3 regions of the Niabella sp. ZPM-14 genome follow, and region 1 is predicted to be linked to each of the others. Evidence: riboswitches for the same ligand, from Rfam matches in the RefSeq annotation. Region 1 holds a riboswitch; each other region holds the start of a gene.
The links. A riboswitch is a leader RNA that binds a small molecule or an ion and turns the genes downstream of it on or off. The one in region 1 is predicted to bind thiamine pyrophosphate.

Region 1 (3,283 bases):
ACTGGTTTCAAAAAGACGGCACGAGCTGCAGCAGGGCCTTGTGGACACGGAAACACGGAATATGCTGGTGGAATTTAAACCGATCGTTGATCAGTTTCTCTTTATCAGTCGCATTGCCGGCGACATTAAAAAGCTGGCAAAGGACTTTTAAACCCTGGCGGTTGGATTTGGCGCTCCAGGCGAGTTTCAAGAAGAAAAAACAAACTTTCTGAAAGTGTGGAGATGGCTCAACTCCGCTTCGCTGCATTTGCAATGACGATATTTTAATGATGTCACCAATTAACTGGTATAGCAAGGCGCAAACCAACACGTCGTAATGGAGGCTCCCATTGAGCATTCAATGCCAAATTCAAAACCTAAGTTATCACTAATCCAATGTCAGCAAGCCGTGCTGGCTGGCGGTGAAGATATCCCGGAATACCCGGTTGATCTCAGAATGCTTACCCGTGGCGGCTAAACCACAGTAAGGATACAGGCTTGCCACTGCTGACCTGCAATCCCGGACCAACTGTCTGCTGATCTTCGCGATCTGCCGGGTGCTTTTCGCGGTCAGCTTTCCCTTAGCTACTAATTCATTCCAGGACACGGCTGTATGATCATATAGTGCCTGCGATAGCCGGTCGGTTTGGTCCTGTCGTGCCTTCAGTTCTTCACGGATGGCCTCATAGTTGCCATCTCCCAGCTTCGGCCGCCGGTCTTCCAGGATGCTGTCCATCAGTTCATAAAAGTGCCGGGTCATCCCGAGCGTATTGACCGCGATGGTTGCTTCTGCAAACGGCATGAAAGGATACTTATAAATATCAAGGTCTAATGTCGGATGTTGCTCGTCAATTATAAAACTGCGATCACGCTCCACCTCAAGATCCTTCACGCTGAAACTATGACCGGCAGTGGCTTTCAGGCCCATGGTGTCCCAATCCTCGTGAATGGTCACCTCTTCCTTTTTGAAGAAGAACGATCTGACCACGGGAGTTCCATCAGCATCGACGACAGGAACGCCGTTTTTTTCGATGCGGCAATTGGCTGTAAAATGGGTAAGATGAGGCGCCCCGGTGGCATATCTCCAATGGCCGGTCACCCGATAGCCCCTTTCAGTTTCCCGCGCAATGCCACTTACGGCGCCGCTTCCGCCAAAACAAACCTTCCGGGAAGAAAAGATCCTGGCACCTTTCTGCGCATTAATATATCCTGCAAAAAGATTGGCGCCTGCACACAGCGTTACTGTCCAACCCAGACTGCCGTCAATATACGCCAGCTCTTCCTCATATTTCAGCGCTTCGGGAAGATTAAGCCCGAGCCCACCCCAATCACGAGGCAGGAATAACTTAAACCATTTCTCGCGATATACTGTTTCGAGTAGCGCAGGAGTCAATGAGCCTCGTTGCTCAGATAATGAGCAACGCTTTCTGAACTCCTGTACCTGTTGCTTATTCAAAACTAAAGTCACTTATTGCTGTTTTTTGCTTAACAATTTTATTCCATTGGATATATCCCATTACAGCTATGATGAACAGGAATAAGGTCAGTATGGCATATAAAGGCAATCCTTTATAGATCAGCAGCGGGATCGCAAAGGCGTTGCTGACATTGAGGAGGATCCAATTCTCTATTTTTCTTTTGGCAAGCAGCCACATGCCTGCCCAGGCGGTGGCGCTTACCCAGGAATCAAACACGGGTACTGTTGAATCGGTAAAATTGACGAGGACGCCGTATAAAATGGTAAATGCGACAACGACAATACCAATCGTTTTCAGCCAGTCTGACCGGCTGGCGCGTGTGATCTCCGGCACTTCGTGATTTTTTCGCCTTTCCCACCACCACCATCCATAGATACTCATCACGAAATAATAAAGATTGAGCGCGCTTTCTGCATACAGCCCTGATTGAAAGAAGATATAGGTGGAGATAGTAACAGCAATGATCCCGCAGGGATACAACCAGATCTTATTGGCCTTTGCTAACAGCACTTCAGCTACCCCAAATCCAACGCCCAGCCACTCGAGAAGGGGTACAGCTTTCAACTGATTGATAAATGTCTGGGTCCACTCGCTCCAATTCATAATCGATACGTTTGATGAAGACCCACGGAGATGCAAAAAGTATTTGTCTGTTCCCTACGCCGGCATTACCCGGATCAGGTTATTGGGTATGATCTCAGCCTGTAATATTAAGGCACCCCATGAGTGAAGGCAAAGATAGCGTATTAAAATTTTCAGCCGGTATTTTTGCCTTTTAGCTATTTTCAACAACTATCACTACTGTGAAAATGCACGACACACCTGAACATATAAAAAAGCTACAGTTGAAAATATGGCTGCAAAAGCCGCCCGGAGAACGCTTGTACCAGGCGCTGAAAAGCAACGAGGAGATATTTTGGCCTGGAAGAAAGCGAAGGAGCAACGGCCGCCCAACTCAATGAACGAAAACGAAAAAGAGATTTAACATGCTAAGATCCGGATCATCCGTTGATTGGCACCTGGAAAATGTATGACATGAGAAGTAACAGAGGCGTTGCTGATCCCGCAGGATATTTCTTTTTACGGTTTAACGCTGACCGTTCCCGCTGCGGTCGACACCACATGGACGTACTACCGCAAAGTGAAGTAACAGGGGTTCAGACAATTCGCCTGCCGGTTTTCACGGCTACTTCGGAGCCTTCCGCAAGGATAACGGATACCGGGCTAGCTTCATTTAAAAACGAAAAGCGGTCACCATACAACAAGTTGAAATCAACGTCGATCGTATAGTTGAGTACATCATAGGCCATCCACCTGGGATGTTGCACTTCGTATGCTCCTGTCCTGGTTTTTCCTTTTTGTGTATATCCCCAGTAATGTTCGGTGATGAATTCGGCTTCGCTACCTGGTAATATCTGGGCGGCATTGGCTTCGGTTAATAATTCAATCCGGTGCCATCGGTTTTTCTTCCAGCTGTAAGAAACGCTTAAGCGCCCGTCTTCCGTGTCCAGCGAGTGTTTCATTGGTAATCTTTCATAGTGTTCACCATAAAAAGTATTGGCTACCCAGGCCAGCGCTGTCCTGGGCACCATCTCCCTGATAAAAACAACGCCGCGCTTCCATTCTGCACCATCTTTGTATTTCACGTAAAATCTCAGGTTGACCTCTTCAAAATTGACGTGTCCCGGAACCTTTATACCTGCCAGCCTGGTATTCAGAAACAGGAACCCCACCAGGCTCACATAGCAGGTATCTTCCCATATATCTAATTCGGTTTTGTATGGAAGATAGTCCTTCAATATTTCCGGATCTACAGCATAATTAGC
Region 2 (3,283 bases), 150 kb from region 1:
TGAAGCCCGTATGCCCGCCGGTAACCGCTGCTCCGATATCGTCGCAATATTGATGAATATGCTCCCAGTAGATAGAAAAATCCTTTTTTGAAAACCCGGCAGGTAGATTCAACACCAGCTGGGCATACATGGGCGGATAGCCTGTAGTAGCAATGTCATTGGCCATGAGATGCACCGACAACCAGGCCGACTCTTGCAACCCAAGCGCCGGGATCAGCGACAGCGGATCACTGGCCATGGCCAGGGTCATGTTCCCCGGAAGATTCACCAACGAAACATCTACGCCGAAGGCCGGACCAGCCACTACTTCCTGCCGCTGACATCCGTAGCGGTTGCGCAGCAGCTGATCGAATAGACCCGCTTCCAGCTTGCCCTGACTTTTTGTTTCCGCACTATTCATCAACATCGTTTAAGCTCACATACAGTCCGAAAAAGTCACCAAACGGTAATCCCCATTGCTGCACCGGAAACCATTTGGGTAACCCTGTACAGGTCCACTCGATCGTATATTTTCTACCGGCTAACGCCTGGTGGATAATCTCCGTTAGCTTTTGAGGCGTGTAAAAGGTCGCCGTTACATAAAATGGATTTTTGCCAAAAAACTGCTGCACCCTCCGGCGCAACACTTTAGGTGAATTGCGGTTCATCATACCCATGGCAATGCCACACTTCGCAACACGGGCTGCCTCCCTGATCACCTTGACGGGATCTTTATAGTATTCAAAAGTGGTGATGAAAGCCAGTGCATCGAAGCTGTGGTCTTTAAACGGCATGAAATGAGAATCGGCCATGACCAGGTCTCCGTCAAAAAGATGCCGGGCCTGTGATAACATCAATGGGGAGATGTCGCCACCGGTAGCTTCAATACCGATCTGCTTCCACCATCGGGTGAACCTCGTGGTGCCGCAGCCAAACTCCAGCAGCTGCTTTATCCTTTTGTCTTTGGACACCAATTGCTCCATCACTTTTTTCTGCCATATTTCGGCACGTTTATAACGGCCCTCATACCACTGTTCGTAAGTGTCAGTATGCTCCCGGTTGAAAAACCATTCAGGCCGCTGTTGCCAGCTTTGCTGATGGGCTGGAATTAATTCGAGAGATGTTTCGCGTGACTCCATGTGTTACTACTTTTATGCTTGTTGCCGACTGCTATTGCGTCAACTTATTTTAACGAACAATGGTTGGTACCTGATCCGGAGATCCACTATATCAACGTCCGTTACCAAATAAAAAAAACCATCCAGCGGGTATACCAACGGATGGAGCATAAAAATGAAAGTCAGCCTTCATTAGCATCCCTACGTTGGCATTACCCAAATCAGGTAGCGGGTATAATCTCAGCCCAATGGCACCCCGTGCTACAGGAAGTAAAAGTAGTAAAAACTTTATTGCAAAAGAAAATATGGATGCATAACATTTTAATCCGCGGCTGTACGCCTGGCAAATGTTGCTTTGTTAGCGCATAGATGAGCGGGCTATCGTTAGCAAAAGAAATTTTAACAGGTCCGAGGAGGCAGTGTCACGCTATCTGCCTGCCCTGGAAAAATTAGACAAAACAATCCTACATCTGTTAATAATATTATGTTTATTTTTTTGACTGGATCGTCTGGTTAATGACTTTTAAATATCCGTCCCGGGGCTTATCAAGACTCAGCTCCCAAAACATAATACCGCCTAAACCCTTGTCCAGTGCGTATTTCGTCTTTTTAGCGACAGATCCTGCGTCATCAAAAGTTGCGAAAATTTTCTCCTTTTCATTGTACGCATAACTTGCCTTAGCCACTTCATCATAGTAAAAGTTGAACCCATTTTCTTTATTGATCCGGCTTTCCAACATGCGATAAGGAATAAAGCTCTTAAACACGCCGGGCCGGTAAAGACCCCTGTTCACGTTTTCGACCTTTTCCCAGCTCCGCCCGTAAAACGCCGCACCAATGATCAATTTATTTTCAGGCACCCCGATAGATGTAAGGTAACTCACACAGGCATCTGCCGATTCGGTTTGTTCTTTGGTTGAGTACAAGGGCGTGTGGTGACCGGTATGCGGCGTGGCGCCATTGACCAGGTCGTAGGTCATCAGGTTGACATAATCGACAATCGGCATGACACTTTTCCAATCAACGGATTCTTTGAGGTATTTTGAAAAGCCACCTGCCGCAAAACTGATTTCCTGCTTTTTGCCCAGTGCCGCTCTCAATGCTTTTACCAGCGCGGTGAAGTTTTCTTTATCCTCCAGCTTATAGGGATGGCCGGGGTGACCTTCAATCGTGGGATATTCCCAATCCAGGTCAATGCCATCGGTCTTAAAGTAGTCCGCAAGCGCTTTTACAGAAGCCGCAAATTCCATTCTCCCGGCCTGCGTGTCAAACACCTCGGAGCAGGTTTTGCATCCACCCCATCCCCCCAGGGATAATAACACTTTCAATCGCGGGTGAGCCGCTTTTAGAGAGACCAGCTTCCTGATAGTCGCAGAGTCCCGGGCATTATCGACAGCCAGTTTATTGCCGCGTAAATGACAAAAGCTATAAATGATATGAGTAAGTTGCTCCACCGCATAATTGTCGATAACCGACGCATCGGAGGAATAGTAGGCGATGACACGGAAGGGTTTGCCAGACTGCGCGTATACCGGAGCTACCGCGAGCAAAAACAAAAATACCAAAAGAGTGCAGGCGAGTGATCGCATCATTTCGAGAGGAGTTTAAGTGAAAAAACTAAAGTTAAAAAGATCCGATCCATCGACACAAAAATTTTAAGCCTGTTACACACACGTCCAACCGCTCAGAAATCAGTTCATAGCGATAGTTTAGGCGTCGTTAACTACTTTTGCGGTTTATATATGACACCCCTGATTAAACTATTCGATTTTTCCCAAAAAGTAGATTACAGAACTGAAGTGTTGGCCGGTCTTACCGTGGCCATGACGATGATCCCTGAATCTTTATCGTTTGCCATATTGGCCGGCCTCCCGCCACTTACAGGTTTGTATGCCGCGTTTATTATGGGATTGGTCACGGCCATCTTGGGCGGCAGGCCGGGACTGGTATCCGGCGGGGCAGGAGCAACGGTCGTGACCTTGATCGCGCTGATGAAGTCGCACGGCATCGAATACGTATTTGCTGCGGTAGCGCTTGCGGGAGTGGTGCAACTGCTTGTCGGAATTTTTAAGCTCGGGAAATTTATCAGGCTGGTGCCACAACCGGTGATGTATGGCTTTGTCAATGGGCTCGCCGTGATCATCTTCATGTCGCAGCTTGCGCAATTCAAGATAGCGGACGGGAGC
Region 3 (3,283 bases), 2.1 Mb from region 1:
GGTAAGAGACTTTTTGTTTGTGAGCAAGCTGAGCTATGGGCCCCGCATTCCGAATACACCTTTGTCGGTTCCTTTTGTTCACAACTACTTACCTAAACTCAATACAAAGTCTTACTCTACACTGATCCAGTTGCCCTATACGCGCTGGTTTGCTGCGCCTGTTAAGCGCAATGATTGCGTGGTCTTTAACTTTCCGGCGGGCGATACGGTAATCCATGCAGACGGGTTTGAGTCATTAAGACCTTACAATCAAATACGCCGGTTTGCGGAATTAGGAGATCAATCGTCCATTAATGTCTTAAATAGCCCTTCGGAATTCCCTGTAGTTGTGCATCCGGTTGATAAAACGGATAATTATATCAAAAGGTGCGTGGGCGTTCCGGATGATTCCATTAAAATTGTTGATGGAATCCTTTATGTAAACAACAGACCTGCAGATATCCCTCCTGCTTCTGCAACTTATTACACGTTTCTCGCAAAAAACAACGTTCAGATTGACCCCGAGTTCTTAAAAGAATCCGGCATTCGCATTTCTCCCGATGGAAATGATTTCATGCCAGTTGGACAGGGCGTATATCGCATCAACCTGACATTAACCGAACTGAACATTTTGAAATCTTTACCTGTGGTTGATCCTAAATCGATCACTAAAGAAATCAGCGACCCGGATGACTATAATTATCAGCTGTTTCCTTATTACGACACCTCCCACCATTGGTCTGTAGACAATTACGGCCCATTGTGGATACCCAAAAAAGGCGTTACCATTACGCTTAATGCCGACAACTACCCTATTTACGAACGTGCTATTAAAAATTACGAAGGCAATACACTCGAAAACAAAAATGGCTCTTACATTATCAATGGGAAGGCGACAGACCAATATACTTTTAAGTATGACTATTATTGGATGATGGGCGATAACCGTCATAACTCTCAGGACAGCCGCTTCTGGGGCTTTGTTCCCGAAACCCACATTGTAGGTAAAGCCTGGATGATCTGGTTCAGCTACGAAAACGGTCCCAGGTGGAAGCGTTTGTTTAATATCATCAAGTAGTCGATGGTCTTTTAGTCAATGGTCAATGGTTTATAGACCATGGCAGGCGATAGATGCTTTATCATGTCTATCAAGTTGCTGTCGCCGGTCAACTATTGTCAATGGACCATGGTCTATGGTCCGCAGACTATCGTCTATAATCCCTATCTTCGCACCGCTTTTTTAAAGCCCAGTGTTTCCCGGGGTGCCGATTCAATTACACACAATTGATGAAGCTGAGATAATACCCGTAAACCTGATCAGGGTAATGCCTGCGCAGGGAAGGAAGAAGATCACTCCTTTCTCATTTCAGCATTCCCCTCTCATTAATTTTTTTAATCTTTTAAAGAAAGAACAAATGAAGAGGACTTTTATGTTCGGCGGCTTGTTATTAACAGCAAGCAGCGCTCTTTTCGCGCAAACTGACACCACGCGGTCAGACAGCGTTCAAACCCTCGCTCCTGTGGAGATCCGCTCCACCCGGCTGAATGAGAAATCACCATTCGCCGTATCCAACATCAGCAAGAAAGACATTGCGAAACAAAACCTGGGACAGAACTTTCCCAACCTGCTCAACCAGATTCCTTCCGTGGTTATCAGCTCAGACGATGGCGTTGGAGTAGGTTATTCGTCCATGCGCATCCGGGGCACGGATATCGCCCGGACCAACGTTACGTTTAACGGCATCCCGGTCAATGATCCGGAATCACAAGGCGCGTTTTTTGTTAACTTCGGTGACGTTGCGTCTTCGACGAGTTCTGTTCAGCTGCAACGCGGCGTAGGGTCATCCACCAACGGAGCCGGCGCTTTTGGTGCTTCGTTGAACATTTATAATATCGAACAGAGTAAGGAGGCGTTCGCGACGATCAGCAACGCCTACGGCTCCTTCAATACCTGGAAACATACGCTGCAGGCGGGTACCGGCCTGCTGCGCGGGGGATTCCAGTTTGACGTACGTTTATCAAAGATCAATTCGAGCGGATATATCCAACGCTCGAACAGTGACCTTAAATCGCTGCAGTTCCTGGCGGGATGGACCTCTAAAGATGAAAAGAGTAATATCAAATTCAACTTATTGAGCGGAAAGGAAAAAACAGGCCAGGCCTGGAATGGCATAGGAACTTCTTTTACCTCTGAAGACGATCCGGCTACGGTGGACTATTCAAGTCAGCTGGATGCTGCAGGCAGAAGGACCAATACGCTTGGCGACATGGGTAATGGCCGTTATTATAATGACCAGACGGATAACTATCAGCAAGATTATTATCAACTGTTCCTGAACCATCAATTCAACTCCGCGTGGTCTTCCAATCTCAGTTTCTTCCTGACGAGAGGAAAAGGCTATTACAACGAATACCGCGCAGGCGACGCCTTTGCGGATTACGGTTTGAACGATCCGGTGATCGGGGATTCTGTGATCAGCAACACCGACCTGACGCGTCAGTTGTGGCTGGATAACCATTATTACGGAACGGTGTTCTCCGTCAATTACAGCAAGGAAAGAACAACGCTAAACCTTGGCGGCGCTTACACGCGCTATGATGCCAAACATTATGGCTTTGTAAAATGGGCCGAAGTGGGCGTTCCGCTGGACTATCGCTGGTACAACCTGACTGCGTTTAAAAACGATGTGAATGTTTATGGCAAGTTACAGCAAGAGATCATCACGAATCTGTATGCCTTTGCCGATCTGCAGATCAGGCATGTGACCTATGATATCAATGGCTTTAGGAAAAACCCGGCCTTGCTCTCCAATAATGACTATACTTTTTTTAATCCGAAAGTCGGTGTAAGCTATGTTATCAAACATATGAATACTGCGCAGAGCAAGGTCTATGGCTCTGTGGCCCTGGCCAACAAAGAGCCTAACCGCGATGACTTCGAGGCCAACACAACGGAGGCGCCCAAGCACGAACAACTGACCGATGTGGAACTGGGTTATCAGTTTAATGTACGGACGTGGGAAGCCGGCATCAATGGTTATTACATGAAATATAAGGACCAGCTGATCGCTACCGGCAAGATCAACGATGTGGGCGCTTATGCGCGAACCAACGTGGACGACAGCTATCGCGCAGGAGTAGAATTAACGGCCGGATTCAGACCGGCTCATTGGCTGCAGGCCCAGGCCAACGCCACTTTCAGCCGAAACAAAATCAGGGAGATCGTTCAATACAGCGACGATTATGACAATGGCGGCCAGGTGGCAGAAACGTTTCGCGATACAGACATTTCCTTTTCTCCCAA

Region 2: it holds a riboswitch for thiamine pyrophosphate, as region 1 does, so the genes downstream of both, ACU37H_RS08750 (class I SAM-dependent methyltransferase) here and pnuC (nicotinamide riboside transporter PnuC) in region 1, are expected to answer to the same signal.
Region 3: it holds a riboswitch for thiamine pyrophosphate, as region 1 does, so the genes downstream of both, ACU37H_RS18260 (TonB-dependent receptor) here and pnuC (nicotinamide riboside transporter PnuC) in region 1, are expected to answer to the same signal.

Annotation. Positions count from the first base shown of each region.
Region 1 is NZ_CM181148.1:2,198,651-2,201,933, forward strand. It holds gene ACU37H_RS09365 (FUSC family protein) at 1-151, shown strand, start outside; gene ACU37H_RS09370 (acyl-CoA dehydrogenase family protein) at 368-1,447, opposite strand; gene pnuC (nicotinamide riboside transporter PnuC) at 1,428-2,060, opposite strand; TPP riboswitch at 2,095-2,190, opposite strand; gene ACU37H_RS09380 (hypothetical protein) at 2,311-2,442, shown strand; gene ACU37H_RS09385 (YqjF family protein) at 2,615-3,283, opposite strand, start outside.
Region 2 is NZ_CM181148.1:2,050,644-2,053,926, forward strand. It holds gene ACU37H_RS08745 (AIR synthase family protein) at 1-400, opposite strand, end outside; gene ACU37H_RS08750 (class I SAM-dependent methyltransferase) at 393-1,118, opposite strand; TPP riboswitch at 1,279-1,366, opposite strand; gene ACU37H_RS08755 (glycoside hydrolase family 18 protein) at 1,586-2,689, opposite strand; gene ACU37H_RS08760 (SulP family inorganic anion transporter) at 2,840-3,283, shown strand, end outside.
Region 3 is NZ_CM181148.1:4,282,130-4,285,412, reverse strand. It holds gene lepB (signal peptidase I) at 1-1,057, shown strand, start outside; TPP riboswitch at 1,228-1,337, shown strand; gene ACU37H_RS18260 (TonB-dependent receptor) at 1,395-3,283, shown strand, end outside.